2 linked regions of the Dyadobacter pollutisoli genome follow. The protein of the gene in region 1 binds, or shares a complex with, the protein of each later gene. Links are inferred from orthologs where the notes say so. Each region holds a gene or a part of one and is shown in the gene's direction. Other genes may lie near its edges. The genes, in order: rpsT and rpsO.

Region 1 (15,740 bases):
TTTTGGGATAAAAAGAGGGAAATATGCATTGGAATGTCCGGTCTCTTTGAACATATCATCCAATGCGCGCTGCATTTTTTCCCAGATCGAGTAACCATAAGGTTTAATAACCATACAGCCTCTCACCGCGGAATTTTCGGCCAAATCGGCTCTTTTTACTAACTCATTGTACCATTCGGAGTAATTTTCACTTCGGGTTGGCAGGGCTTTACTCATTCTTAGGATTATTTTGTAATTGAAATGGAGTTTATCGTTAAATAGTACCTCCTTTTTTAGGAGTTGCAAAGATAGTTTTTTATGTTAACTTTGGAATTAATGTATTGTAACAGACGTTTACTTACTTGTACGGAACGGAATTTTATATATATTAGCAACAAACTTTTAATCCTTTAAAGCCATGAGTACGATCAATAAAGCAAAATATTTGTCTTTGCTAGTGTTGCTGGGAGCTTGGGGATGTACCACAAATCAATATGTATCACGTTCGGGTGGCGGATATGACGACCTTTATGGCGGGAATCCTAATTCCGGAGTTGTGTTAAATGACCGAGGTGCAGATCAAGTATCCCGCTCTGACAATCCGGATTATACTTATACCGGAGACTACGCCGAATCAGGCACCAGCGACTACTACGACGAATCATACCTTTCATCACGCAGTGTAAAACGAGCAATTTCCAGTGATGTAGGTTACAATGCAGGGTTTACCGACGGATATAACCTTGCCACAGCCAATACTTTACCATATTATGGCGGCCTTGGTTCTTACTGGCCAGGCAGCGCAATGAATATCGGGTTCCAGTTTGGATTTGGTAACTCGTTCAGAATGCGTCCTTATATGGGCTTTGGAATGGGTTCCATGATGCTGGGATATTCGCCTTGGGGATACGGAAGCATGATGGGATATGGTTATGATCCATTTGGTTATAATTCATGGGGTTACAGTCCATGGGGTTACAGCAACTATGGATACGGATATGGTGGCTACTATGATAGCTTCTACGGCGGAGGCTATGGTTACAATCCCTGGGCCTACAGCCGTCCGGTGATTGTCGTAAATAGCAATTATGAAAGAGGTCTTTCAAGAACTTATGGACCACGTGTTGCTTCCAATGTAGGTGGCAGCAGATCCAGAAGTAATGATCGTTATAACTCGGGTTCTGTAAATACGCCAAGATCAGCCACAGGCTCGGGGGAACGCAGCGGCAGAAGATCGGCCAATACGGTTTCGGCCAGTGATACTTACGCTTCACCAAGATCATCCAGAAGTTACGGACGGAGCGGAGTCGCCGATGCAGGTGGCAGAACAAGCGGCGAGTCTTACGGTTCAAGAGGAGCCTCGGGAGAAGGAAACAATGTGTACTACTCTCGTCCACGTTCATCTGGTAGCAGCAGCTATTCTTCTGAAAGTGGGAACACAGGAAGTTATGCTTCACCACGTTCGTCACGCGGAAGCAGCGGAAGTTCCTACAGCACCCCGTCTTACAGCACCCCTTCACGGAGCCGGTCGGATTATAGTGCTCCTTCTTCACGCGGAACCTACTCTACACCAAGCAGAAGTACTGAATCATACAGTGCACCCACCAGGACTTACAGCGCACCAACTTACAGTGCACCGTCAAGAAGTTACAGTGCACCAGCCAGCAGCGGTTCGTCAGGCGGTGGAGCTACCCGTTCTTCGTCAAGAGGACCGAGATAATTGTAGCGGCCCGTGCGTGACGCATAGAATTTGATATACAAAACCCTGCAAGATGTCATAATTTTGCAGGGTTTTCGTTTAGCTAATAGTTAAATTAAGATTCCGGTTATCAGTAAAAATGCCATGACAAAACCATATTTATGGGCATCACTCACCATCGCCCTGCTCGCTTCCTCTACATCCTATGCTCAATATGCAGCCGACGCACTGCGCTATTCAGAAATGAATCAGACCGGCTCGGCCCGGTTCCAGGCCCTGGGTGGAAATCATGCATCATTAGGAGGCGACCCAAGCGCCATTCACGGCAATCCTGCAGGATTGGGGTTCTATACTCGTTCTGAACTGACTATTAGCCCTGCTGTAACTGGTATCAGTACGAAAACCGATTATCTCGGAACAGGCAATTCAGATAGTAAAGCCAATGTTAATCTGGCGCAGGCATCGTTGGTGATAGCCAGTCAGCCGGGCTTTCAAAGGAAATGGAAGCGATCGTCACTGGGCATTTCGTTTTCACGCCAGCAATCATTTCAAGATACTTATTATTATTCGGGACGTAACAACAGGAGCGCATACCTGGACAATGTTGTTGAGAATGTGAACAGAAACAAAACCTCTGTTGCGCAACTGGAAGCCGATTTTGAAAGCGATCCAACCAAAGGCGGACCAGTCGCTTTTTCAGTGCCCGCAGCTTATTATCAGATGTACCTGATCAATCCGACCACTGCGGCTGGCCCTCCTTATAATGCCGTTGATCAAAGCAGTGTGGTAGATCAGGCAGGGTCTTATAGTGCAACTGGGGCAAACACCCAATGGACTCTTGCCTACGCGGGAAATCTAAATGACAAATTTTACATTGGTGCCAATGTTGGTTTCAGCAGGCTGCGTTACAAATACAGCCGTACCTTCCGTGACAATTACATTGACAGCCCCGAGCTAATATCCATCGAACAGGGTGAGGACCTTACCGTGACCGGAAGCGGTATTAATCTTTCGGTTGGTGTGATATATAAAATCAATCCAATATTTCAACTAGGCGGAACAATCATCAGCCCGACATTTACGGCCATTAAAGAGACTTTTTCTCAAAACGTGAATGCTCAATATGTCGACAACCTGGTGACGGGTCCTGACGGAACATTGATCACTCCTCCATATTCAACCTTGCCTCTTGCACCCAATGACTTTGAGTATAACCTGGTAAGCCCGCTAAGGGGCAATTTCGGGGCTACCGTTTTTTTACAGGACAAAGGTTTTATCACAGGATCTATAGAGTACGCGGACTATAGTATGATGCGTGCTAAAACCAGTTATTTGAGCAGTACTGACAATACTAATTTTAAGAATGATACAAAGGCAGAGATCCAGGATACATATAGAAGCGCAGTCAATTTCAGGTTAGGGGGCGAGTTTCGGGCGAATGTATTCCGGGCCCGCGTCGGAGGTGCCTATATTTCCGATCCATACCTGAGCAGAAATGATGGCATCGACAGAAGCAAGCTATTGTTTTCGGCTGGTGTGGGTGTGAGAACGAGCAGATTTTTTGCCGACCTGACTGGCACGATGACCACGTATAAGTCTGCATTTACTCCTTATTCTTTGAACAATGTACAAGATTATTCCTCCGTTGAAATTTCCAACAAGCCTGTTAATGTGATGTTGACGCTGGGGACTTTCTTCTGAAAGAAAAATAATGAAATGAATTTAAAAAGACCTGCAAACCGCGGGTCTTTTTGTTATAGAAGGGGTTCGAGGACTTCCAACAGGTGTTTCACCTCGATCTCGCCGCTCAATGTCATATCGGCCTGGGAGTAGTAGGGTAGGCGCTCGGTTATTTTACTTTGTAAAGTATCTTGTAAGGAGGCTGTTCCCGAAAGAATCGGCCTGTCGTCTTTGCCGTGGTTCTCGATCCGTCGCGCCAGATCAGCGGCCGGTACGTCCAGGAAAATGCTGATACCCATTTTTTTGATAAAAGACATATTGTCATAAAAACAGGGGGTACCCCCGCCCGACGCCAATACGATCGCTTTTTGAGCTCCCGTTTCCTTTAATATCCGGCTCTCAACTTCACGAAAGTAAGTTTCTCCTTTTTGACTAAAAATAGAAGGAATGTCCATCTGCTGATCTGTTTCAATCAACTTGTCGAGGTCAACGAAGCGGTATCCCAATGCCCGCGCCAGTTTTTTGCCAAGGGTAGTTTTGCCGGAAGACATCATTCCGACGAGTATAATGTTTTTCATTGAATGCTGGTTCTTCCGCAGAGCTGCTGCTATTTTACCAATTTTATAACTTCCTCAGCGGTAGGAGTGTCATTATAATGCCACTTTCCTTTAACCGTTCCCTCTTTCAGTAGCCACAGGCCGGGATTGGAACGTGAAATCGTCTTCAAAACAGTCGCGTCCACGTAGTAATATGGCGCGTTGAGCTGATGTTCGTTCAGGAATTTCTCGATCTCAGAGCTATTGCCGGAAGTTAGAATGACGGGGTCAATGCCCTTTGTCCGTACGTTATTGATGAGCTTATTCATGTCCGGCAAAGCAGCCGTGTTAATGTCGGTCAGATTTTTGATGATCAGAAACAGCTTTTTGCCTTTGAATGTTTCTTCGGTGAAATCTCCTGCATCATTCCATACTTTGTAATCGGTGATCTTTGGTTTAGCATCCTCATTGAGAACCACCATTTCTTTGAAAACCAGGGTCGTGTCGCTCGGGTACTTTTCGAACTCGAATTTTTCACCTCCTTTTTCGAAAATATACAGGTAACGAATCGGTTCCGAAGGTTTGAGTTGAGCGGGAATGTTAGCTCCCACACGATATGGCAGCAGATCAATAATCGGTAAATGTCTCAAAGAGTACACGGCAATCGCGAGCGATGCAATGGTCGAAATGACCACAATGATACCGGTGGGGAAGGCTTTGAATTTTTTGCGGTAATAAACGATGACAAGAATCAGCGCCAGCAGGAACAAATCTTTTCCAAATGAAGTCCATGGAGTGAGTTTAATGGCCGCCCCGAAACATCCGCAGTCGGTTACCTTGTTGAAATATGCGGAGTAAAAAGTTAGGAAAGTAAAAAACAGAATAATAGCCAGAAGAAGCCATGAAATCGTTTTTGGCTTGTATGCCACCAACAACGCAATGCCCAGGACCACTTCGGCAGTACATAGGAATACCGAAAAGTAGAGGGCAAACGGAACCAGTGAAATGAAAAAATCATGGAAAGCGGGAAGATCAGCTGCGAATACTTCGAAATATTCTTCCAACTTGTATTGGGTCCCGATCGGATCGTTGAGCTTGATCAGACCGGAAAATATGAATAGCAGTCCTACTATGACACGCGAAATCTGAGCAAGAATTTTCATTTCAGATGGGTTAACGGGTTCGCCTTCCGGCTGGTTATGATTAGTTAGTCTGCAATGAATTGGATTTAATCAAACAGAAGACAGAGTAATTGATAATGTCCTGGTAACCAGCTTTTACGCCTTCAGATACCAATGTGTAGCCCTGGTTATCTTCAATTTGTTTGATCCTTAGCAGCTTCATCAGGATGATATCGGTCATGGAACTTACGCGCATATCGCGCCAGGCTTCACCATAATCATGATTCTTATTAAACAAAAGCTCTTTTACTTCGTTCACCTGAATATTATAAAGAGTGGTTAGATCCGACTCGTCGATGATTTGCTTGCCCTCGCTGGAAGCGATCTGGATCAATGCCATCACGCAATAGTTGATAATTCCGATGAATTCGGAGGATACATCTTCGCTGACCTTTTGAACACCTTTTTCCTGAATGGTGCGAATTCTCTGAGCTTTGATAAATATTTGATCCGTAATGGAAGGAATGCGCAGAATGCGCCATGAAGTTCCGTAATCTTTATTTTTTTTTGTAAAAAGATCTTGGCAATACTGAATGATTTCCTGATATTCCGCTTCTGTGGATTTCACTGTTTAATTGGTTTACTGCATTTGTGGCGTTAGTAACAAATTACCTCATATTCATCCTATTGCCCGCATTTAACAAGATTTATGTCGCAAGTTAGCAAAAAAACGCTCAACGTAAGAGGTCAGCTTTTCGATCTGTCAACGCCAGTGGTGATGGGAATACTCAATATGACCGAAGATTCTTTTTACTCTGAAAGCCGTGTTGGAACCCACAACGAGCTGATTGACAAAGCCGGGAAAATGATCGAGGAAGGAGCGGGCATTATTGATATCGGCGGCTATTCTACCCGGCCCGGTGCGAAGGAAATTGACCAGCAGGAGGAGGGAGATAGGATAGAATCGGCTGTCGAGCCGCTCAGTAAGTATTTTCCTGATTTGGTGATTTCTGTTGATACCTTTCGTGCTCAGGTGGCAAAAAGAGGGATACAAAAGGGCGCACATATTATTAATGATGTTGCTGGCGGGAGCCTGGATATGGAAATGTTTGATACGGTGGCCGCATTAAAAGTACCTTACATTCTGATGCACATGCGGGGAACACCCCAGACAATGAACCAAATGACGACATATGGCCAGCTAATATCGGAGATTATCAGCGACCTTCAGGCCAAAGCCGTTGAGCTAAGAAAGAGGGGAGTGGCGGACCTGATTATTGATCCCGGGTTTGGATTTGCCAAGACGATCGCACAGAATTTTGAATTGATGCGGCATTTGCCTGAATTCAGTTTACTGGGGTATCCGGTGCTGGCAGGAATTTCGAGAAAGACAACCATTTACAAAACGCTTGGAGTTTCAGCGGATGAAGCATTAAATGGGACCACGGTGCTTAACACGCTGGCATTACAACGGGGCGCCTCCATTCTTCGTGTGCATGATGTCAGGCCGGCGATAGAAGTGGTAAAACTATGGATACAGGCTGGTAACTGTATGAATTAAAATAGTAATTTAGTCGCGAAATAATATTGATTTTCATATGCGTGTGGGTTTTTTGAACATCAATTGGGCTGACGTCCTGGATGTTTTTTTAGTGTCTGTTCTTCTTTATCAGGTATATACGCTGGTGAGGGGAAGTATTGCAAGCCGGGTTTTTCTGGGCTATTTATTTGTATATGTTTTTTATCTGGTTGTAAAAGGATTGGGTTTGGGCCTGCTGACTGCCATTTTACAGTATTTTATGGGTGTGGGAGCTGTGGCTTTGATCGTTATTTTTCAACAGGAAATCCGTCGCTTTCTGCTCATTATTGGCAAATCAACGGTGTATACCAATAATGGTTTTCTCAAAAAGGTAATGGGGAATTCCGTAAGGGATTTCAAAGTGGAAAACCTTAGAGACATCATTGATGCCAGCAAAACCATTGCCGCTAATTTTACCGGGGCCCTGATCGTAGTTAATAAGCGGGACGATCTGAGTAAATATGTGGAAACGGGAGAATTGTTGGACGCCCGTGTTTCCAAGCCACTGCTTGTGTCGCTTTTTAACCAATATAGTGAGTTGCACGACGGCGCCGTAGTGATCGTGGACGGGGTTTTAAAGGCCGCCAGATGCGTACTTCCTGTTGCAGATGGCGTGGACGTACCCTCCTCACTGGGCTTTCGTCACCGGGCGGCAATGGGAATGAGTGAAGCTACTGACGCGATTGTTATTGTTATTTCAGAGCAGACAGGCAAGATTTCACTGGCCGTGGAAGGGGAGCTGCACAGCAATATTCCATATAACGAGCTGGAAATCCGGATCGAAGAGTATCTGGCATCGGACGTTCAGCGGATGCCGAAGTAGCCGATGAAAGATTCTCAAATATATTTCCCGCTAAATTTGGCATTTTAAGAAGCAATTTCTATTTTTGCAAACCGAAATGAGAAATAGAAAAATATCAAGTACAAAATAATGGCAAATCATAAATCAGCTTTAAAAAGAATTCGCGCTAACGAAACTAAGCGTTTGCGTAATCGTTACCAGCACAAAACTACACGTTCGTACATAAAGAAATTGCGTGAAACGACTGATAAGGCAGTAGCTGTTGAAGTTTACAAAACTGTTTCTTCAATGTTGGATCGTTTGGCAAAGAAAAATATTATCCATAAGAAAAAAGCTTCTAACCAGAAGTCGAAATTGGCCAAATTGGTTAATTCACTTGCGATAGCAGCATAAGACTTTTCTAAAAGGAAATAAACCCCGGTAACTTAATTGCCGGGGTTTATTTTTTTTATTGTATATTGCGATTTCATGAAAGAAACCTTGTAGGGCGCTCCGCCCTACAAGGTTTCTTTCATGAAATACGTTTTATATTTTTCAAACCACCTAAAACCTAAATTCTGGTACATGAAAAAAGTCGCATTATTTGCCGGTTTGGCAGCTCTTGGAAGTCTTCCGTCGGTTGCCCAATCACCCATTAACTTCAATGCACGCGGTCTGGTTGTAGTTTCGGACGCAGATATGGCAGCTTCGGCACTTGTTGATGGTAAGTTATTGAGGGACGTCACATCGAGAGATCAGTTAACGACCATCAAATTTCCGGTTGAGAGAGGAAGTAAAGGGTTAGGTACCGCATTGGTGTCCAATTCCGCCCTGGCAGGCTCGAAGGGACTAGCTGTTCCCGTAAACGGGGGGCTGGCCTTTGTTTTGGAAAACCGAATCAGACCGGAAGATGCTGTTGCTGAGTATAAAGATCCGGCAAAGGAATTTCCGGCGGGAGAAAAACTTTTTGTTGTTGATATAACAAATCTGGCTGCTCCAAAAGCTAAGTTTGGTTTCCCGGTAGGCAGAAAGCCAACAGCGATAGATATCAACAAAAACGAATTAATCCTTTCTACAACCGACGCCGGTAAGGAATTGGTATTCATTGAAGCCGGACCGGACGGTAAGCCTGCACGTTTCCTGAATTTGCCAGCAGCTATTGATACAGCCAATAAGATCGTTGATCTTTCCTGGCATCCATCGGGTGATTTTATTGCTTTTACACTGGACAACTCCAATGAGGTAGGATTATATAAAGTAATCAGAGAAGCTGGCAAGTTAAAAAATGTCGAAATGGTTGGTAAGCCAATAAAAGTGGGTACAGACCCTACCTTTGGACGTTTCTCGCCTGATGGAAAGCACTATCTGGTGCTGGATTCAAAAGCTGCGGCTGGAAAAGGTACCGCAGAAGGGGATGTAGTGGTTGTTGATTTTTCAATGGATGGCGCCGTCGAACACAAAGTGGCAGGGCAGGTTCCGGTAGGTATCAACACCGGCTCTTTTGCGATCAGCCCGGATGGGACAATGCTGGTAGCAGTAAATGCAGGAAAAAGCGGCGCGCCGTGGACAGAAGCAGGAGCCGGAACAGGCGCTTCGCTCACATTATGCAAAGTTGCGGCGACTGGCGTCCCTACGAAAGTAGCCGACTATCCATTTGAAGGTATTTTCCCTCAAAGTGTCGCATTTGATAAAGACGGCTCTAACCTGGCCGTTGGCGTTTGCGAGTATCTGGAGTATGGCAGTGGAAATGGCGGTGTAGAATTCTGGAGTGTAACAAAAGGGGATACCCCGGCACTCAAAAAGCAAGGCGCGAAGATCAGCGTGGGCAGAGGGGCACACACGTTACGCGTGATTCCTTGATCCAATCAGTTTTTAAATTGCAACGGGCCGGCGATTACCGGCCCGTTTTGTTTGCTTTTAGTTTATTCAAACATGCTAAATCGGCGTGTTTTTTGTAGTTTTGCGGTCTCATTCATAAAAATCAATTTTAAGATGATTACGGTTCAGAACGTATCCTTACGATACGGTAAAAGGGTATTATTCGACGAAGTAAATATAAAATTTGTCCCGGGTAATTGTTACGGTGTGATTGGAGCTAACGGGGCAGGTAAATCGACATTTCTGAAAATCCTTTCAGGAGAAATTGAATCGCAAACCGGAAGTGTCGGCATGAACCCTGGTGAAAGGATGACATTCCTGAAACAGGACCAGTTTGAATTTGATGCCTATACAGTAATGGATACAGTGATTTTGGGACACGAACGTCTTTACAAAATCATGAAAGAGCGCGAGACGATATACGAAAAGGAAGATTTTACAGATGCTGACGGAGAAAAAGCTGCTGATCTTGAAGCTGAGTTTGCGGACCTGAATGGTTGGGAAGCGGAAACCGAAGCAGCGCAGTTGTTGAGCGGCCTGGGGCTTGGAGAGGAGCTGCATTCGGCATTGATGAGTGATTTGAATGCGAATGACAAAGTGAGGGTGCTTCTTGCGCAGGCCCTGTTTGGTAATCCTGATGTTCTTTTGCTGGATGAGCCTACCAACAACCTGGACGTGGAGACAGTTTTGTGGCTGGAAAACTTCCTGGCGGATTTCAAAAATACGGTCATCGTTGTATCCCATGACCGCCACTTCCTCGACGAGGTTTGTACGCATGTGGTAGACATCGATTTCAGCAAAGTGCAAATGTTCTCAGGTAACTATTCATTCTGGTACGAATCCAGCCAATTGGCCTTGAAGCAGCGCCAGGATGCGAACAGAAAATCAGAGGATAAAAAGAAAGAACTTGAAGAGTTTATTCGCAGGTTTAGCGCCAATGCTTCAAAATCCAAGCAGGCAACGTCCCGCGCGAAACTATTGGAGAAACTGACGATCGACGATATCAAGCCTTCGTCCCGTAAGTACCCATACATTGCATTCAAGTCGGAAAGAGAAGTGGGTGATCAGCTTTTGCGCGTTGAGGGATTGGCCAAAACCGCAGACGATGGTACCAAGCTTTTCGAAAACCTGAGCTTTAATGTTAATAAGGGTGATAAAATTGCGTTTGTAAGCCGCAATGTAATGGCTATCAGCTCGTTTTTTGATATCATCAATGAGATTCAGAAAGCGGATAAAGGTACTTACACCTGGGGCGTTACAATCACCAAATCCTATTTCACCAAGGACCCTACATCTTTCTTTGATGTCGATCTAAATCTGGTGGACTGGCTTCGTCAGTATTCTGAGGAGAAGGATGAAAGCTTTATCCGCGGGTTTTTAGGCCGGATGCTTTTCTCGGGAGAGGAGTCGTTGAAGAAAGCGAAGGTGCTTTCAGGAGGTGAAAAAGTACGTTGTATGCTTTCTCGCACCATGCTTTCGGGTGCGAATGCGCTGGTTTTGGATGATCCGACCAACCATCTTGACCTTGAATCCATTACGGCATTGAACAATGGTCTGATCGATTTTCAGGGCTGTCTGTTGTTTTATTCCCATGACCATCAGTTCGTGCATACCATTGCCAACCGGATCATTGAGATAGGGCCAAAAGGTATTCTCGACAAGTTGATGACCTACGACGAATTCTTAAAAGACGAAACCGTCAAACAGCAGCGACAGAAGTTGTATTAAGAAAAATAGAATAGCTATAAAAAGAAACAGGCCTTCGTTATCGAAGGCCTGTTTCTTTTTATAAGGATTACAATCCTGCTTAATCGTAGCTCAAACCGTACTGTTTCAGTACATCCGCCGGAACGCCTTCCCAAACATTGGGAGTATTGCCTACGTAGCCAAGGTCATCGATACCTATCCTTGACGTATAAAAGCCCGATGCTGTGAGGTTACGCATCAAATTAAAGAATGCCACGCCCTGGCTTAAAGCAGGTTTTGCTTTTTCAGGATAAGCGATGTCGTCAATGATCTGCAGTTGCTGCGCTTTGGTACTGAGGGTAAAATTCTTCTTGAACCGTTTGTTTGATTCGATATCGAGCCATTTGAGTCCTCCCCGCAAAGGAATCTGGTTTTGAGGCATATCCTTGGCGATAAATTCTATAAAATCGGGGACACCTGCTTGTGAAGCGCTTCCTGATTTTGCATCGGCTGGAATAATGATATCAACAAGAACTTTTATCGTGGCTAATTCAGCAACTGTGAAAAATTTCTCTTTCATCAATTTGGCGTCACGGATCGCTTCTTCCTTTTGCCTTCCACCCGGGATCTTGATCGGGGTTTCCGGTGGGGTCATCGTATCTAGTTCTCTCTGCTCGGCAAGGGCTACCTGCGGATTAAGCGCGGTAATTCCCAGAGAGCTAAGCGTCAAGGCTTTAAGTGTATCTCTGCGTTTCATAAGGTATGATTTGAAACAATGTTCAAATGATTAGATATTTTTTGATTTAACCTGATCAACAATGAATTCCGATGCTCTCATAGATAGTGCAAGGATCGTCCAGGTCGGGTTTTTATCCGCTTGTGATACGAAAGAACCTCCATCTACCACAAATACGTTTTTAGCATCATGCGCCTGGGAGTACTTGTTGAGTGCCGAAGTTTTCGGATCATTACCCATTCTCACAGTTCCTACCTCGTGAATGATACGACCGGGGGCTGCAATACCATAGTTGGTGTCCGCACCTGGTTTTACACCATTGGGAACTCCACCCAATGCGTGAATCATTTCTTCAAATGTATCATGCATGTGCTTGGCCTGCTTGATCTCGTAATCCGACCATTTGTAGTGGAAGCGAAGTACAGGAATACCGTATTTGTCAACTACATTCGGATCGATCTCGCAATAGTTGTTGAAATCGGGTACGGCTTCACCACGGCCGGCCATTCCGATATTCGCTCCGTAGAAGCGCCGGTAATCCTCTTTAAGAGAAGCGCCATAGCCACCAGCAGGCTTCATCACACCATCTTTGGTAGCATATTTACCGTTCAGGTGCTCAATTCCTGAACCGAAACCATAACTTGGCATACCCATACCACCACCGTATTCGATGTGATAACCTCTTGGGAAATCCAGTTTTTTGTTGTCCAGCCACCACGGCGTATACACGTGCATACCACCTACGCCATCTTCATTGTACCGCTTGCGATCCATTAAATGAGGGAGGAATGCTCCACGGGACGCGCCTGTGGAATCATGCAGATATCTACCTACTACTCCGCTGGAATTGGCAAGTCCATTCGGGTGACGGTCTGATTTAGAGTTCAATAGCAACCTGGCCGACTCTCCTGCGCTTGCCGCAAGTACTACCACTTTGGCTTTAATTGTATGCTCGGTAAGTTTTTCGCGGTCTACATAAGATACGCCTGTTGCAAGTCCCGTAACAGGGTCGGTCAAGACCTCACGCGCCATTGCATTGTTGATCAAGGTTACGTTACCGGTCTTGATAGCAGGAATACAAAGAACTGATGAAGAAGAGAAATCCGCGTAGGCCTGGCACGAGCGAGAACATTGACTGCAATAAAAACACACGCCGCGCTGATCATTGATGGGTTTGGTAAGGATCGATAAACGCGAAGGAATAACGGGAATGTTCGCTTTTTTTCCAGCTTGTTTAAGGAACAATTCGTGCAAACGTGGCTTGGGAGGAGGAAGGAAAATACCATCCGGCTCATTATCGATGTTTTCAACAGTTCCAAAAACACCTATCAGCTTATCTACTTTGTCATAGTACGGTTTCACATCGTCATAACCGATCGGCCAGTCATCGCCAAGGCCGTCGATGCTTTTTCTTTTAAAATCTTTTGGCCCGAAACGCAGAGAAATCCTACCCCAGTGATTGGTGCGTCCGCCGAGCATACGCGAGCGGAACCAGTCGAATTGCGTTCCATTTTTACGGGTATATGGTTCGCCTTCCAGTTCCCAGCCACCCCATGCAGCATCGAAGTCTCCGAATGGGCGGTGGGTTGAAGCACCGCGTCTCGGTGATTCGTAAGGCCATTTTAATTGCGTAATGTACTTTGGATCAGCAGGATCAAAATATCCGCCAGCTTCCAAAAGAGCCACTTTGGCACCCTCTTTTGCAAGTTGGTAAGCTGCCATTCCACCTCCCGCTCCTGAGCCTATTATGCAGACATCAAAAACAGCAGGTTGTTCTTTGATTTGAAACATGGTAAAAGGGTTTTAGATAGTATTATTTAATCAATAAATATAAACAGGGATTGCGTAACGGGGTGCTTTTATGCCAAACTTTCAGGGTTATTTAAAAACAATCTAAATGAGATGTCGCGGATTTAAAATTCACAGGAGTTATTTTTGTATTCTTAAAATCGAACAATATTTTGGCAATCACCGGAACTGAACTAAACGTTGCAAAAGAGTTTCTTATTAAAGGAGAACTGGTAGCAATTCCTACCGAGACCGTGTACGGGCTGGCCGGAAATGCGTTGAATGAAAAAGCAGTTTTGTCCATTTTTGAAGTAAAAAACAGGCCTGCGTTCGATCCCTTAATCATTCACACGGATTCGGTCGAAAAGGTGAAAGAATACGTGTCGGATTTTCCCGAAAAAGCGCAGCGACTGGCTGAGCACTTCTGGCCTGGCCCGCTGACATTGCTCTTGCCCAAGAAGCAAATTATTCCTGATCTGGTCACTTCCGGATTGGATACGGTTGCGGTGCGCATTCCCAAGCACCCGATGCTGCTGGACCTGCTGGCCAGTCTTACTTTTCCGCTGGCCGCTCCGAGTGCGAACCCATTTGGATACATTAGTCCTACCAATGCGGGGCACGTTAATCAGCAGCTGGGCGACAAAATTCCCTACATATTAGACGGTGGCGAGTGCGAAGTTGGAATTGAGTCCACCATCATTGGCTTTGAAGGTACGGATACCATTGTGTACCGGCTGGGAGGTCTGGCCATTGAAGACATAGAAAACGTGGCAGGCCCGGTGATACTGATGCCGCATTCATCCTCTGATCCCAAAGCCCCTGGCATGCTCAAAAGCCACTATGCTCCGAGAAAACCATTATACCTTCAAAGGAAGAATGATATTTCTGGTGAGAATAGTGAGCTGACGGGTTATTTGTTATTTGACCGATATCTGGAAGGTGTGGACAGGAAATACCAGCGGGTTTTGAGCCCTACCGGGGATATGAAGGAGGCGGCACACCATTTATTTGCCTACCTCCGCGAGCTGGATACATTGCCGGTAACCACTATACAGGCCGAATGGGTACCGATGACCGGGCTCGGACTGGCCATCAATGACAGATTGCAAAGAGCATCGGCAACCAAATGATGACAATCTGAATGCATACTACTTGAAAAAATGGGGATGAAAATTCATCAGAAATACTTCATCGGTAGCCCTGGTGATGGCAGTATAAAGCCAGCGGATAAACTCTGCATTGATCTGCTCTTCGGGTAAGTAACCCTGATCGATAAATACCGCACTCCATTGTCCCCCCTGCGCTTTGTGGCAGGTAAGCGAATAGGCAAATTTGACCTGCAATGCATTCAGATAGGGGTCTTTACGCAAAGCCTCGATCCGCTCTTTTTTTGATTTAATATGAAAATAATCTTCCAAAACTGCCTCATATAGCTTCTTGTTGTCCTCCGAGGACATGGAAGGAGAGGCAGAATGCAGTGTGTCCAGAAAGATTTTGGCGTCAAACTCTGGCTGTTTTTCATAGTCACTCAACCGTAATGTGACGTCCGCAAAGCGGAAACCATACATTTCCTGCGTTTTCCGGATCTTTAAAAGTTCGACAAAATCACCATTGGCAATAAAGCCAGCCGGCGATTCCTCATCGAGAATATTATAATTATTGCGTACCACCATCAGTCTGTCACCCGCATCGAGTTCTTCTTCCGAAAAATTGATCATTCGACGGATGTACTCATTGTATTGAACGGCTGATTTATTGGAGCGGGTCAGAATGATCGAATTTTCCTGCCCATATTTATCGTACGCGTACCGTAAACCTTCTTCCAGTTTTTCACCCGTCATCTTGAAAACATCCCGGTAGGAGCGGGTAGTGATCTGAATTTCAGGTTTTTCAGCTGCAAGCTGGTTTCTTAACAAAGTGGCATTGAACAATATCCCCGACTGCTCATCCTGGCGCATTACCTCTTTGAGCTCCTCCTGAAAAACAGACATATAGTAGGTTTTTTCCAGATAGTCACCGTCCAATGCAGGACTTAGTTCTTTGCCCACCGGAGGAAGCTGCGCAACGTCGCCGACCAGCATGAGCTTGTTGCCGGGATTTTCAAATACAAAATCCACAAGGTCGGCCAAAAGGCTTCGGCTTCCAAAATCAGCCTCGTCGGTGATCATAGAGGCTTCATCGACTATAAACAACGTGTTGTCGTGGTAATTTTTTTGACGCTGGAATGTCAATGTACCCGAGAACGAGTCCGCAGTTTGTTTATAAATTTTCTTATGT
Region 2 (15,969 bases), 760 kb from region 1 along the record:
AAAGGGCTATCTGAATGGTATAGTCAAATCGCCGGTCGCAAATGGGGAAGACGATGATGATGTCATCATCTATGGTAACAAAGGGCTGGTCGTAAAGGCAAAAACGCCGAATCAGAGATTACTGGTGGAGCAGGCCTCTAAATTCGATCTCGTGTTCGCGGTAGGCCCGGCGGGTACAGGTAAAACATATACAGCTGTGGCCATTGCGGTCAGGGCATTGAAAAATAAGGAAGTTAGAAAGATCATCATCACGCGTCCAGCCGTAGAAGCAGGGGAGAACCTTGGTTTTCTGCCAGGTGATCTGAAAGAGAAGATAGATCCCTACCTGCGCCCGATCTACGACGCGCTGGATGACATGATCGCCCCGGAAAAGCTGAAACTTTACCTGGAAAGCCGCGTCATAGAGATCGCTCCGCTGGCCTATATGCGTGGTCGTACGCTGAACAATGCATTTATATTGCTGGATGAGGCGCAGAACACGACGCCGATGCAAATGAAAATGTTCCTGACACGGATGGGACCGAGTTCGAAGGCTATCATTACCGGTGATAAATCCCAGATCGACCTTCCTAAGAACCTGAAATCAGGATTGATTGATTCGCTGACCGTGTTGAAAGGGATCAAAGGGATCAGTTTTGTAGAACTGGATGGCTCGGACGTTGTAAGGCACCGGCTTGTTAAGGATATTCTTGCTGCTTATGAAAAATCGGAGCAGTAGTATCCTGCTGGGCTTATTGCTCGTCCTTGGCAGTTCTGAGCTGGTATCAGCACAACTTTCCGGTACATTACCGGAACGTTGTGCGAGTACCCAGCGTGACTCTCTCCGGCTGGCAAAGAATCCTGCACTGTTGAACCTTCGTCTTAGATCAGAGGAGGCAATAGAGCGGCATATCAATTCAAATAAGGCCAGTCTGCGAACTTCCGCTGACGAGATCATTACCATTCCGGTTGTCGTGCACGTTGTTCATAACCAAACCGACCGCAAAGTGGGGGGGGCAACTAACGTAAATATCTCCGACGAACAGATTCAAAGCCAGATTGATGTGCTGAATGAAGACTACGGCAATGCATCTGGTTACAAAGGTTTTTACACCGATTCCCTGGCGGTGGACACCAAGATCCGGTTCAAACTGGTAACGGTCCTGCGGACTTACAATGTCAAAGCGCAGTTCAGTCCGATCAGCGATGCGGACGACCTGGCGGCAATTTCTCCCGCCTGGGTCACCAACCGATACCTGAACATCTGGGTTTGCCGCCTGACAGACCGGTATCTGGGCACGTCGCAGTTTCCGGTAGTAACGGAAATTAATGACAGGACCAATGGCCTTGCCACTTCCGAGAATGAGGAAACAGATGCATTAACCGACGGCCTGATCATTGATTCAAGGTATTTTGGCAGGAATTCGTCAGCTATTACCAGCTCGATTTATAACCTGGGCAGGACTACCACGCACGAAGTAGGGCACTGGCTAGGGCTGATCCATATCTGGGGCGACCGGAACTGTGGTACCGACTACTGTGATGATACCCCCACGGCTTATACTAAAAACGAAACAACAGATCTTTCCTGCTCACCGGTTTACTCGCAATGTCGTTCGACGGTGACCCGGAATATGATTGAAAATTACATGGATTATTCTCCCGACGCCTGCATGAGCATTTTTACAAATGATCAAAAGGAGAGAATGCATGCCGTACTGGCATTGAGCCCGAGAAGGGCCAAGCTGGTCGAATACTCAAAGATCACGGGTGACGAGGTACTGGTGGAAATTTATCCTAATCCGGTGAATAAAATACTTTCTGCCAATATTTTTACGCCCAATTTTGATGTTTACACAGTTAGTGTTTACAATCAAAAAGGGCAAAAGGTCGTCGCTGATGTGGCGAACCGTACTAATCTCGACGTAACGACTTTCCCAAGCGGGCTGTACTTTTATAAGGTCACAACCGCCTCGCAGACCATTACCAAACGTTTTGTAGTCCGGTAGGCTTATGCTCACACGCGCTCCGTTTGTCAGTATGGTACTGTGTTTTATTGCCGGTATTTTGCTTGCCGACTGGTTGATGTCTTTCCTGGATATCAGCCAGTTTGTCTTCATGGGTTTGGCATTACTGGTGGCCCTGGCTTGCTGTGGCTTTTATTTCAAACGTGCCAAAGTTGCATTTGGGGCAAGTTTTTCATTGTTTCTGGTCATGATCGCAGCATTCTGCGAAGTAACAGTGGAAGCGCAGCGCAATGATGAAATTGAGGTGTTGCAAAGTATAAATTACACTGCATACGAAGCCGAAGTCAGGAGCCTGCCCGAGAAACGCCCCAAGTCTCTGCGTTTAGAAGCCAGCGTAACCCGCGTTCTTAACAATGGGCAATGGGTTAGCATTCATACCAATTCACTCATCAGCATTGACCCCGGATCGGACATAATTCCCAATCCCGGTGACCATGTTGTGGTATGGGGAAGGTTCGAAAGACCAGTGGCAGCGCTTAATCCTGCCCAGTTTGACTATCAACAATATCTGAGAAACAAAGGAGTTCTCTGGACGGATTATTTGAGACCTGGCTCATTTCAGGTCGTTACGAATGCCGGTTGGCGCAACCATCCTGCGTCTTGGAGTATTCAGGTGTCACAATGGGCGGATGAGCAATTTCGGCAGCATATTCGGAATGGCAAAGCTTACGGCCTGGTCAAAGCCATGTTGCTGGGTCGGCGCGACGACCTTGGTACGGAGCAGGTGGATGACTACGTATCGTCGGGTACTATTCACATTCTCTCGGTCTCAGGGATGCATGTAGCGATTATCTTTCTGGTTATCAGTTTTTTGTTGGGCTGGGTCAAGCGCTGGGAGTACGGGCGGTTTCTCTATCTGTTTTTAGTGATTGCATTACTGGGTTTTTACGCCATGGTAACCGGCCTCCCGCCGTCCGTTCAGCGGGCTACATTAATGTGCATTGTGTTTGTAATAGCAGAGGTTTTTAGCCGCAAGCATCAGGCGATGAACACGCTGGCGATCTCAGCCTTCCTCATTTTGCTGTTTGATCCTTCTGCGTTGTATGATGTGGGTTTTCAGCTTTCTTATTTGGCGATGACCGGTATTTTCCTGCTATATGAGCCTATACTAAGCCTTTTAGCTCCTGAGAATCGTGTCATTAAATATGTATGGCAAGTGTCCGCATTGTCATTTACTGCCCAGCTGGCGACATTTCCATTGAGTTTGTACTACTTTCATCAGTTTCCGACGTATTTCTGGCTGGTGAATCCATTTGTAATTCTTTTTACCAATATTCTGCTCCCCGCTGCGATTATCCTGCTGCTCGTGAGTGTACTGAATGTCGTCTGGATTGAATGGGTTGTCAGCAAGGTCGTAGAAATGGCAGCGTGGCTGACTGACTTTTCAGTAGCCATTCCGAAATTATTACCAGGCTATCTAATCGAAAACCTGCTTCTGGATCGCGTGGAGGTCGTCTTTTTATATGTTTTAGTGCTGCTGATCTGGTACGCCTGTTTCACAAGGGGATATTTGTATCTCAAATATTCGGTGGTTGTTGCTGCGCTGTTTGTCACTTACTCGCTTGGCGGAAGTATAGCCAACTATATGGGCGATGACCAGGTTGCGCACCGGGTTCCCCGGCATGCTGTTATAAGCTTCAAGCATGGTAACACATTATACATTGCCAGTGACGCCGGTTTTGCTGCGGATCGCGATGCCTATGATTTTTATATCAAAAATTATGTGGTGAGTAAGGAGATCGGTGAAGTAGTATTTGTAGCTCCAAAAATAAATTAATTCAAAACTACTGGACAGAATAAACAGTGGCGATCTGATTAGCAATTTTACGGTCCCAGGCGGCTTGTACACCATCATTAAGTCCATGGCCGGTTTCGCCATCGTACTGCTCCTGGTCGGTATTCATTTGCCTGAACGCCTCCAAAAACTCATACTGGATTTCACTGTCGTAATCTTCGATGGTCAGCTCGGCTTTTCGGAGGCGCTCCTTGAATTTTTCAACAACCAGCCTGGTAATGTCGAAATGGATCTGTTCGTGGCGCAATGTGCCTGCATTACGTGAGTCCGTACGCGCCCACGACATGCTTTTGACCATGAATATTTTAAGGCCGATTTCGACGACCAGGTCGTCATCTTTGGGATATGACCGGCCTTCGTATCCAAAACTGGTGAAAACAGCCGCCGCGTAACGGCTTCCCGGTTTGCCGTTCCTGACTTTGAAATCGTCCCAGATCAGTGGTCTTTTGGGAGAATAAAACACAGTATCTTCTGCACTGGTATTGTTGATCTCCTTGAAAACAAGCAGCAGGTTTCTTGCCAATGCAGGATTTTTACCGGCATTCTGCGTCATCCATTTCTGAAAATGGGTCAATGACTGGTCCAAAAGCTGTTTGACGAGCTTGGCATAGTCGTAATCCCTTTCCGGGCGGGTGTAAGTGGCGGATGTCTGATAGTTGGTGAGCTCCACCGGCTGCATGTTCCGGTACCATCTGAACCTGATGGAAAGTTTCACTTCCCCCGTCACTTTATTGGGTCCCATGCGTTTTTCGATAAGGGACAGATCCCTAATAGTAATGTACAGCGGCAGGTACGTCTGTGGTTTTTTGGGAGCAGCAAATGACCAGTAGTTAAACAGCTCCTTATCAGCCTTCGCAGGTAGTACTACCGGTATTTCTTTTCCCAACGCGATCACCTTGCCCATTGCAGTGCCAGGAACCGTCCGCTGATCTTCAACGTCCTGAATGAAGAATTTGTAGGATTTAAACAACGCCGCGGATTCTTTGGCTAAGTCCAAAACAATCCTTTCCTGCTGTGAAAACGCAGAAAAACTTTTGGCTACCAATATAAGACCTAGCAGAACGCTCCTTATCATACTTTTGAAACGATGTTGAATCCAGTCGTCATTTATATAAGTTTGCAATAAATTTCTATTGAAACAACGAATGACTTTACTTACAACGAATTTGCGGCCGGAATTTGATGAGATTTATATGGAGTTGGCAAAAAATTTGGCTCAACGCTCTCATTGCATAAAAGCGCAGGTAGGTGCCGTGCTTACTAAGGATACCAGGATTATTTCGATCGGGTACAATGGCCCGCCGGCAGGTACGCATAACTGCGACGAAGAGTTTCCTGAAACAGGCTGTCCAAGGGATGCAAAAGGAAGCTGCTCGCTGGCGCTTCATGCGGAGCAGAATGCTATTCTTTTTGCAGTAAAAAATGGGTCAAATATTGAAGGATCTACGCTTTTCGTAACCCTGGCGCCCTGCATTGCCTGTGCGAGGGTGATTTACACGATGAAAATCAAAAAGGTGATATTCCTGAATTCTTACGCCGCTTACAAAGGCATTGCAGTAGAAGAGGGAGTGGAGTTTTTGAGACGCTTCGGCGTGGAGGTGGAGCAGTATAGGGTCAATTAGTGAATGAGTGAATGAGTGAATGAGTGAATGGGTGAATGGGTGAATGAGTGAATGGGTGAATGGATCCGATATTCACTCATTCACTAACTCACCCATTCACTCATTAAAATCAATGATGATGCACGCCACCCGCGCCATGCACGTGGCCGTGGCTGATTTCCTCGGGAGTAGCTGGACGTACCGAGAGGATCTGTCCTGAAAAATGCATTTCTTTTCCTGCCAATGGATGGTTGAAATTCATCACCACCAGGTCATCCTTGATTTCGACTACCTGACCGTGCATTCTTTCTCCGTCTTCATTAGTCATTGGAATGATGTTACCGATCTGAAGAAGCTCTTCCTGATCTACGTCTTCCATTTGAAATACAGCTTTTGGCAGCTCAACGATCGCTTCTTCGTCAAATTCACCGTAACCTTCTTCCGGGGCCACAACAAATTCGAAAGTGTCTCCTGCTGACAGGCCTTCGATCTGAGTTTCAAAGCCTTCTGGCAGGCCGCTGATGCCCTGAATGAAATACATTGGATCCTCTTCCGTCACCACTTCGACTACATCAGTTTCTCCGTCGGTATCGGGAATTCTAAGGCTATATATCAATGCTATGACGTTATTTTTTTCGACTTTCATTTGCTAGTTTGATTAAAATAATGGTTGTTGTAAAATAATTGTTCCATCTGGATTGGCTGGAACAAACGTACGGCAAATTTGCCAAAATGTCATTTGTATGAATTTTTTAGCACACATTTTATTGTCTGGCAGCGACGAGGGGGTGATTATGGGAAATTATGTCGGCGATTTCATCAAAGGACGTTTAACCGAAGAAAAAACTGCTACCTGGAATAAGGATTACGTCACAGGACTCAAACTGCACCGCTTTATTGATTTCTTTACGGACACGCACCAGCAGGTCCACGAAGCCAAGGATATTGCGTCCAAAGCGCAGGGGAAGCTGGCGGGGATCGTGATGGACATTTACTTTGACTACTTTCTGGCCAGGAATTTCAATGACTATAATCCTGAACCATTGTTTGCATACGCGCATGGCATGTACGCATTGATCGAGCGGAACGAGCACCTGATACCTGAGGAAATGATCCCGATGGTACGGTCGATGGTCAGGCAGGACTGGCTCACGACTTACGCGACAATGGAGGGTATCGACATTACTTTTCAGCGGCTGTCCCGGCGTGCACCGTTTTTGGAACCTATCCGCAATGCAGTCAATGATTTGCGGGAAAATGAGGCGTTTTATTACGAGAAGTTTTTGCTTTTTTTTCCCGATCTCCAAAAGAACGCCGATCAGTTTATTCAAGAAAATGCGGCCTAAAATCGGTTAGAACTGGTAAATTTGAAACTGCATTAACCTCAAATTCTCCCGGCGCGCCGGAACTTTACAATGGCCCAGACACCGGACATCATTCTCAAAGAAATAAAAAGCAAAAAATACAAACCGCTTTATTTTCTGCACGGAGACGAACCTTACTACATTGATTCCATCGCTGAGGAGCTGGAAAAACGTGTGGTTTCGGAGGCAGAGAAGGGATTTAACCAGTTTGTGTTATATGGAAAAGACACGGACGTAGCAGGTGTGCTTAGCTACGCACGGCGGTTTCCATTTATGGCCGAACGGCAGCTGATTCTTGTAAAAGACGCCAACAAGCTGGGCGGTATTGAGCAAAAAGAACAGCAGGCGAGGCTGGAAGAGTATGCGTTGCATCCATTGAACAGTACCGTGCTGGTATTTTGTTTTCATGCCAATGCGGACGAGAGAAAGACGTTTATCAAGGCATTTAATACCAATGGCGTGGTCGTGCAGTCCAAGAAGATGTACGATAATAAATTACCCGACTGGGTTTCGTCATTTTGCCAGCAGGAAGGCGTGAAGGTAAGCCCGAAAGCGGTTCAAATGCTGGTAGACAATATCGGTAACGATCTGAAACGGCTTTCCAACGAGATCAGGAAGATCATGGTGAACCTTCGGGTAGATGAGGGGATCGACGCGGCGGCGATCGAGAAATTTGTGGGTATCAGCAAGGAGTATAATGTATTTGAATTTCAAAAGGCGCTGATGATCCGGGACGTGATGAAAGCAAACCAGATCGCGACGTACTTTTCAGCCAATTCAAAAGACAATCCATTGGCGCCGATCCTGATCATTCTGTTCGGGTTTTTCTCCAAATTATTGCTCACGCATGCCAGCAGGGACAAGACCGAAAAGGGTTTGTCGGCCGAGCTGGGTGTAAATCCTTATTTTGTAAAAGACTATTTACTGGCTGCGCGAAACTATCCGCTAGGTAAGGTCGTCAATATCATTCATTACCTGCGCGAATGCGACGGACGGATGAAGGGGCTGGATGGTGTCTCTACTTCGGAAGGGGAATTACTCAAAGAACTTGTTTTTAAAATCATTCACTAACCTCAATGCAGCAAGAATCAGGTTTTGGAGGGGTGGGATCACTGGTAATTTTGATGCATGAACACTGATCAACAGATCTTAGTACCGATACCGGCGCTTTTCAGCTTTCAGGAATGTCTATGGTTCCTAAACCGAAATTACGATGACTGCTTGCACGTCATCAGCGATAATACCATTTATAAAGCACTTGAAATCGACGGAGAAATAGTCCTGACGAGCATTCGGGAAAGTGGCCCATTTCTTGAAATAGCGGTTTTGAAGGGCAATGTATCGCCAGCAAGTAAGAACTACTTGGTTGCATATGTGACCGAATGGTTTGATATGCAGAGAAGTATTCAGCCATTTTATGATCTGCTGGCCCTGGATGGGCGACTGGCGTACATGGTCCATGATTTTAAAGGTCTGCGATTGATTGGTATTGATAACTTGTTTGAAGCAATTTGCTGGTGCATTATCGGGCAGCAGATCAACTTGTCATTTGCCTATAAGGTGAAACGCAGGCTGGTGGAGCGGTTTGGCGGTAAAATTGAACACGACGGGCAACATTACTTTGTCTTCCCGACGGCCGAAGTACTCGCGCAGGCCACAATGGATGAGCTTAAAGCCATGCAGTTTTCGGAGAAAAAGGCGGAGTACATCATTGGTATTGCCAAAGCATTTGCAAGTGGGGCGCTGAGCAAGTCAGCCATCGAAGCATTGCCAGATTTTACATCAAGAAAAAGGGCTTTGACGGACCACAAAGGAATCGGTGCCTGGACGGCCAATTACGCGCTGATGAAGTCGTTGAAGGAGCCGGAAGGCATTCCGCACGGCGACATTGGCTTGCTGAATGCGCTTTCCCATCATAATATTATTCAGGACAGAAGCGAAACGCTTAAAATAGAGGCACTTTTCAATGCATTCAAAGGCTGGGAGAGCTACCTCGTGTTTTATCTCTGGCGCAGTCTGGCGGTTAAGGACCTTTCGTGAGTTTTTTCCAATCCTGATATTCCTTTTTCATGCAATGTCCGCACGGTCGATAATCATTCGCTACGGCTTCTTGACCGGAAGAAAAGAAAACCCGGTTCTCCCGCTTCATTCGCTTGCCTGACCTGCATGCCAATGTACCGTATATTTTCAGGTTTTTATTTCCTCCAAATTTAATCAAACCATTGTCAATAAGCTGTTTGAGCTTACGGCTTGTTGCAAATGAAGGCTTGCCTAATTCCAAATGTTTGATCATGATCAACTCAATGCATCGTGAAAAATAATACCGAGGGTATATCTGTTCCCCTCGTGAACTTCACTCACCCCATGCTTCATATTAACCCGGTAGTAGCCTTTGGAGCCTTTTACCGGCCTGAAATTGGTAGTAAAAAGGAGGATATCGCCCTGTTGGGGTTTCAGTACAATGGCTTTGGACTGTGCACGGGGTGTTTGTTGTGTCATTACAAATTCTCCGCCGGTATAGTCACGGTCGGGTTGGTTCAAAAACAATACCATTTGGATCGGGAAAAACGCTTCGCCGTAAAGGTCCTGGTGCAAAGTATTGTGTCCGCCAGCGCCGTATTTGAGAATCAGTATGGTCGGTTTGGTTTGTCCCAGTTTATGACATTGGTCACGAAACTCATTGAACTCTGCCGGATACACTTTGGGAATGTTCAGTACCTGCATCCATTTGTTGGCCACAGGTGCCAGTTTAGGATAAAAGGTCTCTCTCAAATGCTGAATAATGCCGGGCAATGGATAGCTCAGGTATTTGTATTCACCCAGGCCGAAGCGGTAGCGCTCCATGACGATCGTTTTGCGGTAGAGCGGTTTGTTGTCATACTGGCTGATTAGCTCATTGCATTCATCGGGATCCAGTACATTGCTAATGAGCGCATAACCGGTACTATGCATGCTGTCGTGAATGAGCGGCCAGTTCAATTCCTGGGTGTCTTTCATAAAAATCGGGATAATCCTGTGCAAAAACCTTTTATTGTTTCTGACAAAATTATCCCGGGTAGTATGCCTACGAAACCTGAATCTTGCTAACCTTTAAATGCGCGATCAGGCAGACAGGATCTGCTCGCTTTTACGCTCACCGATTTGCTGCCGCCACATAGCGTAGTACAAGCCTTTTTCGTCCAAAAGGGCCGCGTGGCTGCCGGTTTCAACAATCTTACCTTTTTCCAGAACATAAATCCTGTCCGCATGCATGATCGTGGATAACCTGTGCGCGATCATGACCGTAATGTGCTGACGTTGATCAGTAATGTTGCGGATCGTATTGGAGATCTCTTCTTCGGTCAATGAGTCCAATGCGGACGTGGCTTCATCGAAAATGATCAGGTTTGGATTTCTTAGCAGTGCACGTGCAATGGACAGCCGCTGGCGTTCACCGCCAGACAGTTTCAAGCCGCCTTCGCCGATCACAGTATCAATGCCATTTTCGGCCCGCGAAAGCAGGTTGTAGCAAGCCGCTTTCATGAGCACATCATTGATCATTTCGTCGGTTGCAGTGGGGTTCACAAACAGCAGGTTTTCTTTGATAGTACCGGAGAAAAGCTGCGTATCCTGTGTTACAAAGCCTATTTTGTTCCTTATTTCGTCAAAATCAATGTTGTTGCCATTAAAATTATTGTAAAATACAGTCCCGGCGTTAGGGTGATATAGTCCTACGAGCAATTTCACCAATGTGGTCTTGCCTGATCCGGAAGGACCAACGAATGCAATGGTTTCTCCCCGCTGTACGTCGAACGAAATATCTTCCAGAGCAGGACGTGTGGCAGTTTGGTGCTGGAACTTCACATTATCGAACTGTAAAGCCTCGATTTCGCTGATGCTGTCAGGATTCGATGGTTTGTGCTCGACAGGTCTTGCCAGCAAGGTTTGCAGGTTGTTGAGCGAAGCTTCCGCTTCACGGTAGGAAAGGATTACATTACCCAATTCCTGTAATGGTCCAAAAATGAAGAATGAATAGAACTGCATCATCATCATCTGGCCAACTGTGATTTTGTCTCTAAACACAAAAAACAGCAGCGCGAACATGATGCATTGCTGTAAAAAGTTAACAAAAGTACCCTGAATGAAACTGATCGAGCGAATGCTTTTCACCTTGCGGAGTTCCAGTTTGAGGATTTTGAATGTGGTTGTGTTAAGCCTGGTGATTTCCTGCTGGGTAAGACCGAGACTTTTGACGAGCTCAATGTTCCTTAGAGATTCAGTTGTAGAACCTGCGAGCGCAGTGGTTTCTTTAACGATATTCTTCTGAATGGCTTTGATCTTGCGGCTGAGTATGCTGGTCAGGAATGCCAGTACTACCGATCCGACGAGGTAAATGAGCGGCAGCATAGGGCTTAACTTGTACGCCACGATTACAACGAACACGATGCCGACCAATGTTGCAAAAAGCACATTAACGAAGCTGGTAATGAATTTTTCGCAGTCGGCCCTTACTTTTTGCAGTACCGATAATGTTTCTCCACTGCGCTGGTCCTCGAAATCCTGGAAGGGGAGACGCAGTGCGTGCCGCAGCCCGTCGGTGTACAGGCTGGCACCAAATTTTTGAATTACGACGTTAACTACATAGTCCTGAAATGCTTTGGCGATGCGGGAGATCATGGCGGTGCCGATGATCATGAGCAAACCGAGGAGGATACCTTTGAAAAATTCATTTTCCATGCCGTTGGTCCTGAATTGCTCAGCCTTGTTGGCATATGGATCGATGAGGTAATTTCCGAGAATGTAGGGGTTTAGAAGTGAAAAGATCTGGTTGATAGCGGCCATGGCGAGGGCCAGCAAAATAAGCCCTTTATACCGGCTAAGATACTGGAGTAATAATTTCATACAGTTCTGAGGTGAATACGGTGGTGTAACCTAAAATGGTAAACCGAAAGTTTGGAAATTTAATTCTGCAAGCAGGCAAAAAGCAGGGACAATAAAAAAGACATCCGGTGGGGATGTCTGAATTGCAATGTAGCGGGGAGCAGGATCGAACTGCCGACCTTAGGGTTATGAATCCTACGCTCTAACCATCTGAGCTACCCCGCCGTCGTAATTGTGGTGCAAAAGTATGTTAAATAAAGTTATCACGCAATCAGTTTCTCGAATTTAATGTCAAATTTATGATTTATTAAAAAAAGCAAAATTAACTTTACAGGCATTTATTGTCGAATTATGCTATATTACAATTTTTAAATCAGGATGTAAGACAGGAACTGATAAGGTCACCCTTTTTAATTTTAGTACCTATGGAAAAATATAAGTTTATTACTGAATTCGAATTGCGTTCCTCTCCCAAAGTACTATTTCCATATATCTCTACACCCTCGGGTCTGGAACAATGGTTTGCCGAAAAAGTAACCGTATTGCCTGACCACCGTTTCGATTTTCAATGGGATGGCGACAGTCACATTGCCAAGCAAACCGGACTAAGAATTAACAAAGCAGTAAGATTTGACTTTGAAAATACGAGCGATGATAACCTCGATAACAACCATGTGGAACTAAAACTGGAAGTTAGCGAGTTAACCCAGACAACCTTTTTACGGGTGATCGACTACTCGGCCAATCGTGACCAGGATGAACTGAATTCGTTGTGGGATGGATTTATTGATAATTTAAGAGAAATAGTAGGTAGTTGATGAAAAAGCTGGATAAGCTTATTTTGATGTCCTTCTGGGGCCCGTTTATTATTACAATGTCGGTCGTGGTTTTCGTTTTTTTAATGAGGATCATGATCTTTTACATAGATGACTTCGTTTCGAAGGATCTGGGGATTATAGACTATGCCCAGCTTTTCTTCTTCTTTAGTCTGATTACCGTTCCTACTGCGCTTCCTCTTGCCATGTTGCTGTCCTCGCTGATGGCCTTCGGTAACCTCGGGGAATTTTTTGAACTCACAGCTATTAAGAGTGCAGGAATATCGGTCGTGAGAGCCATGGCGCCGCTTTTCATCGTTGCGGTAGGTATCAGCGTATTTTCATTTTTTTTCAATGACCGGGTTTCTCCGTGGGCTAACCTCAAAGGATACAGTCTGCTATATGATATCAAAACCACAAAAGCTACTTTGAAAATCAAGGAAGGGATCTTTTATAACGATTTACCCGGATATAGCATTAAGGTTGATAAGAAGCAGGAAAACGGCAAGTTGATCGGCATGGTGATCTACAAGCATAACAACCGTTCGTACGAACTGGGCAATACTGAAATTATCCTGGCAGACTCCGGTAGAATGTACTCTATTAATGAGAACCGTTATTTGGTCATCGAGCTTTACAATGGAACCCGGTATACGGACGAAAACGGCTCATCGAGTTCGCGTCCGGTGTACATTACGACGCCGGGAGGAGGCGCTTCACGATTTTCTAATTTCAGCCGGAATTCGTTCAGGCATTACCGGCTGACGGAAAGCCTTTCGTCTTTCGGAATGAAGCGTACTGACGAGGGGCAGTTCAAATACCATGAGTTTATGAAAAACATCACGGACCTGACCTCGACCGCTGATTCGCTTCGTAATTCGTACAATGAAACACAGAAGAACCTGGTAGCAGGTAGTCAGCAGTATTATTCCTACAACTACCGAGAGGGCACGGATAAGAACATTAAAAAAGGCAAGTGGATCGATTCTCTGCTGGCCAGGCCGGTTTCTGACAGTTTGAAGAAGGAAATCCTGCTGAATACTAAAAGTGCGTCAAACAGTATGCTCAGCTATACGAAATCGCAGACGGATTATTTGCAAACGAAGCTGAAAGATGCGACGAAGTATGAATTGGAAAAACACCATAAATATACCCAAGCATTGTCGTGCCTGATCATGTTCCTGATAGGTGCGCCATTGGGAGCGATTATTAAGAAAGGTGGCTTCGGGGTGCCGGTACTGGTCTCGATTTTGTTCTTTATCCTGCTGTATGTGTTAACCAATCAGGGCGACAAATGGGTGAAAGAAGGACTGCTTGCTGTGCCGGTAGGAGCCTGGATGGCCAATACCGTATTGTTTCTGGCGGGTGTGTATTTCATCGATCGGGCCAAAAGTGATTCAAGGCTTTTCGAGAAAGATGTATACCAAATGTGGATCAAAAGAATTAAAACAAGATGGGCAAGTAGATTTGGTAAAACCCAGCTTATGCAATCATAGTTAAATTATATTTTTATAATAGGGATAAAAATCTTAATTTTGCAACCTTATTTGCAGCAGGGTGCTGTAAAATACTTATAAATATTTAATCTGTTGTTACAATCATGTATTTAACCGCGGAAAAGAAGGCTGAAATCTTCGAATCGAAAGGGTTTAAGAAAGAAGGCGGAGACACTGGATCTGCTGAATCACAAATTGCTTTATTTACGTACCGTATCAACTATTTGAACGAGCACTTAAAAACGCACAAGAAAGACAATGACACAAGACTAGGCCTTCTTAAGATGGTAGGAAAGCGTAGAAGATTGTTGGATTATCTTTACAAAAAGGACATTAACCGCTACCGTGCGATTATTGCCGAATTGAACATACGTAAGTAATTTAAAATCAGGGAACTTCAATACTATGAAAGTTCCCTGATTTTTTGCGGAAATTAAAAATCAGAAATGTCAGGATGGCATTTCACAGCTACAAAAAATCAAACATTCTATGCTCTTTAATATAGTTACCAAGACTATAACCTTACCAGACGGAAGGGAAATCACCATTGAAACAGGAAAATTAGCAAAACAAGCCGATGGTTCGGTTGTGGTCAGAATGGGTAACACCATGTTGCTGGCTACGGTTGTCGCTAACAAGGATATTAAGGAAGGTCTTGATTTTTTACCGCTATCGGTTGACTATCAGGAAAAATTTGCATCTGCCGGCCGGATTCCGGGAAGCTTCCAACGTCGCGAAGGCCGACTGTCAGATCACGAAATATTGATCAGCCGTTTGGTGGACCGCGTTCTGCGCCCTTTGTTTCCGGACGATTACCACGCAGAAGTACAGGTAAACATTTTATTGATCTCTGCTGACGCGGATGCATTGCCTGACGCACTTGCAGCTTTGGCGGCATCAGCGGCACTTGCTGCGTCGGATATCCCTTTTGGAGGACCTGTATCAGAAGTGCGTATCGCGAAGATTGATGGCGCATATGTAGTAAATCCAAGTTCATCTGATCTGGAACGCGCTACACTTGAGCTAATGGTAGGAGCTACTTACAATGACATCGCGATGGTGGAAGGTGAGATGAGCGAGGTGTCGGAAGAAGAAGTGATCGAAGCACTGAAAATAGCTCACGCTGTTATTAAAGATCAATGTGTTGCTTTGAAAGAATTTGAAGCGGCTGTTGGTAAAACAGAGAAAAGGGAATATGATGGCGATCCTTCTGACGAAGAACTGGAAGCGCGCGTAAGATCGTTCGCCTACGATAAGATTTATAAGGTAACACAAGGAGGTTCTACCAACAAGCAGGTTAGAAAAGACGGTTTCAAAGCTGTTTGGGAAGAATTTACCGCAAGTATCAGTGAGGAAGAGGAAGTGAGCCTGGGATTGGCTAAGCGTTATTTCAATGATCTGGTTTGGGAAGCCTCACGACGTCTGGTTTTAGACGAACGGATTCGTCTTGACGGTCGCAAATTGGATGAAGTTCGTCCGATTGCTTCTGAAATTGACTTTTTGCCAAATGCACACGGTTCTGCTTTATTTACAAGAGGAGAAACCCAATCATTGACAACTGTAACCCTGGGTACCAAAAACGACGAGCAAATCGTGGATACACCGATGAAATATGGTTACAGCAAATTCATGCTGCATTACAATTTCCCCGGATTTTCGACAGGCGAAGTGAAGCCTAACCGCGGACCTGGCCGTCGTGAAGTAGGGCACGGTAACCTGGCATTGCGTGCTTTGAAAAAAGTATTGCCACAAGCGGAGGACAATCCATATACCATCCGTATTGTTTCCGACATTCTGGAATCGAACGGTTCTTCTTCTATGGCAACTGTTTGCGCAGGATCACTTGCATTGATGGATTCAGGATTAAAGATCAAAGCGCCGGTTTCGGGTATCGCTATGGGACTTATTTCTGACGAAGCAACAGGTAAATACGCAGTACTTTCTGACATTTTGGGAGACGAAGATCACCTGGGTGATATGGATTTCAAAGTGACAGGTACTGAAAACGGTATCACAGCTTGCCAAATGGATA

Evidence for each region.
Region 2: rpsT (region 1) and rpsO share a complex: the UniProt entries of both Bacillus subtilis proteins name them as parts of the 30S ribosomal subunit. The link is inferred for Dyadobacter pollutisoli from one-to-one orthologs.

The regions. Positions count from the first base shown.
Region 1 is NZ_CP112998.1:1,637,512-1,653,251, forward strand. The notes cover bases 6,482-9,157. They hold rpsT (30S ribosomal protein S20), read left to right. Parts: upstream 6,482-7,525; coding sequence 7,526-7,789; downstream 7,790-9,157. Other genes in these bases: folP (dihydropteroate synthase), read left to right, coding at 6,482-6,576; cdaA (diadenylate cyclase CdaA), read left to right, coding at 6,614-7,417; ON006_RS06875 (lactonase family protein), read left to right, coding at 7,961-9,157. In the rest of the region: proS (proline--tRNA ligase), read right to left, coding at 1-216; ON006_RS06835 (hypothetical protein), read left to right, coding at 398-1,699; ON006_RS06840 (hypothetical protein), read left to right, coding at 1,823-3,379; ON006_RS06845 (shikimate kinase), read right to left, coding at 3,433-3,936; ON006_RS06850 (BT_3928 family protein), read right to left, coding at 3,966-5,057; ON006_RS06855 (DUF1599 domain-containing protein), read right to left, coding at 5,098-5,643; more of folP, read left to right, coding at 5,725-6,481; more of ON006_RS06875, read left to right, coding at 9,158-9,235; ON006_RS06880 (ABC-F family ATP-binding cassette domain-containing protein), read left to right, coding at 9,368-10,981; ON006_RS06885 (gluconate 2-dehydrogenase subunit 3 family protein), read right to left, coding at 11,061-11,696; ON006_RS06890 (GMC family oxidoreductase), read right to left, coding at 11,727-13,466; ON006_RS06895 (L-threonylcarbamoyladenylate synthase), read left to right, coding at 13,637-14,593; ON006_RS06900 (ATP-dependent DNA helicase), read right to left, coding at 14,612-15,740. UniProt on the Bacillus subtilis protein: Binds directly to 16S ribosomal RNA.
Region 2 is NZ_CP112998.1:2,404,911-2,420,879, reverse strand. What follows is about bases 12,775-15,679. They hold rpsO (30S ribosomal protein S15), read left to right. Parts: upstream 12,775-14,041; coding sequence 14,042-14,317; downstream 14,318-15,679. Other genes in these bases: ON006_RS09875 (polyribonucleotide nucleotidyltransferase), read left to right, coding at 14,427-15,679; ON006_RS09885 (LptF/LptG family permease), read left to right, coding at 12,775-13,937. Also shown: ON006_RS09955 (PhoH family protein), read left to right, coding at 1-718; ON006_RS09950 (T9SS type A sorting domain-containing protein), read left to right, coding at 699-1,988; ON006_RS09945 (ComEC/Rec2 family competence protein), read left to right, coding at 1,993-3,783; ON006_RS09940 (DUF922 domain-containing protein), read right to left, coding at 3,791-4,876; ON006_RS09935 (deoxycytidylate deaminase), read left to right, coding at 4,947-5,423; ON006_RS09930 (FKBP-type peptidyl-prolyl cis-trans isomerase), read right to left, coding at 5,533-6,048; ON006_RS09925 (acyl carrier protein phosphodiesterase), read left to right, coding at 6,146-6,748; holA (DNA polymerase III subunit delta), read left to right, coding at 6,818-7,837; ON006_RS09915 (DNA-3-methyladenine glycosylase family protein), read left to right, coding at 7,895-8,806; ON006_RS09910 (Ada metal-binding domain-containing protein), read right to left, coding at 8,790-9,059; ON006_RS09905 (2OG-Fe(II) oxygenase), read right to left, coding at 9,062-9,763; ON006_RS09900 (ABC transporter ATP-binding protein), read right to left, coding at 9,869-11,647; ON006_RS09890 (START-like domain-containing protein), read left to right, coding at 12,052-12,444; more of ON006_RS09885, read left to right, coding at 12,444-12,774; more of ON006_RS09875, read left to right, coding at 15,680-15,969. UniProt on the Bacillus subtilis protein: One of the primary rRNA binding proteins, it binds directly to 16S rRNA where it helps nucleate assembly of the platform of the 30S subunit by binding and bridging several RNA helices of the 16S rRNA.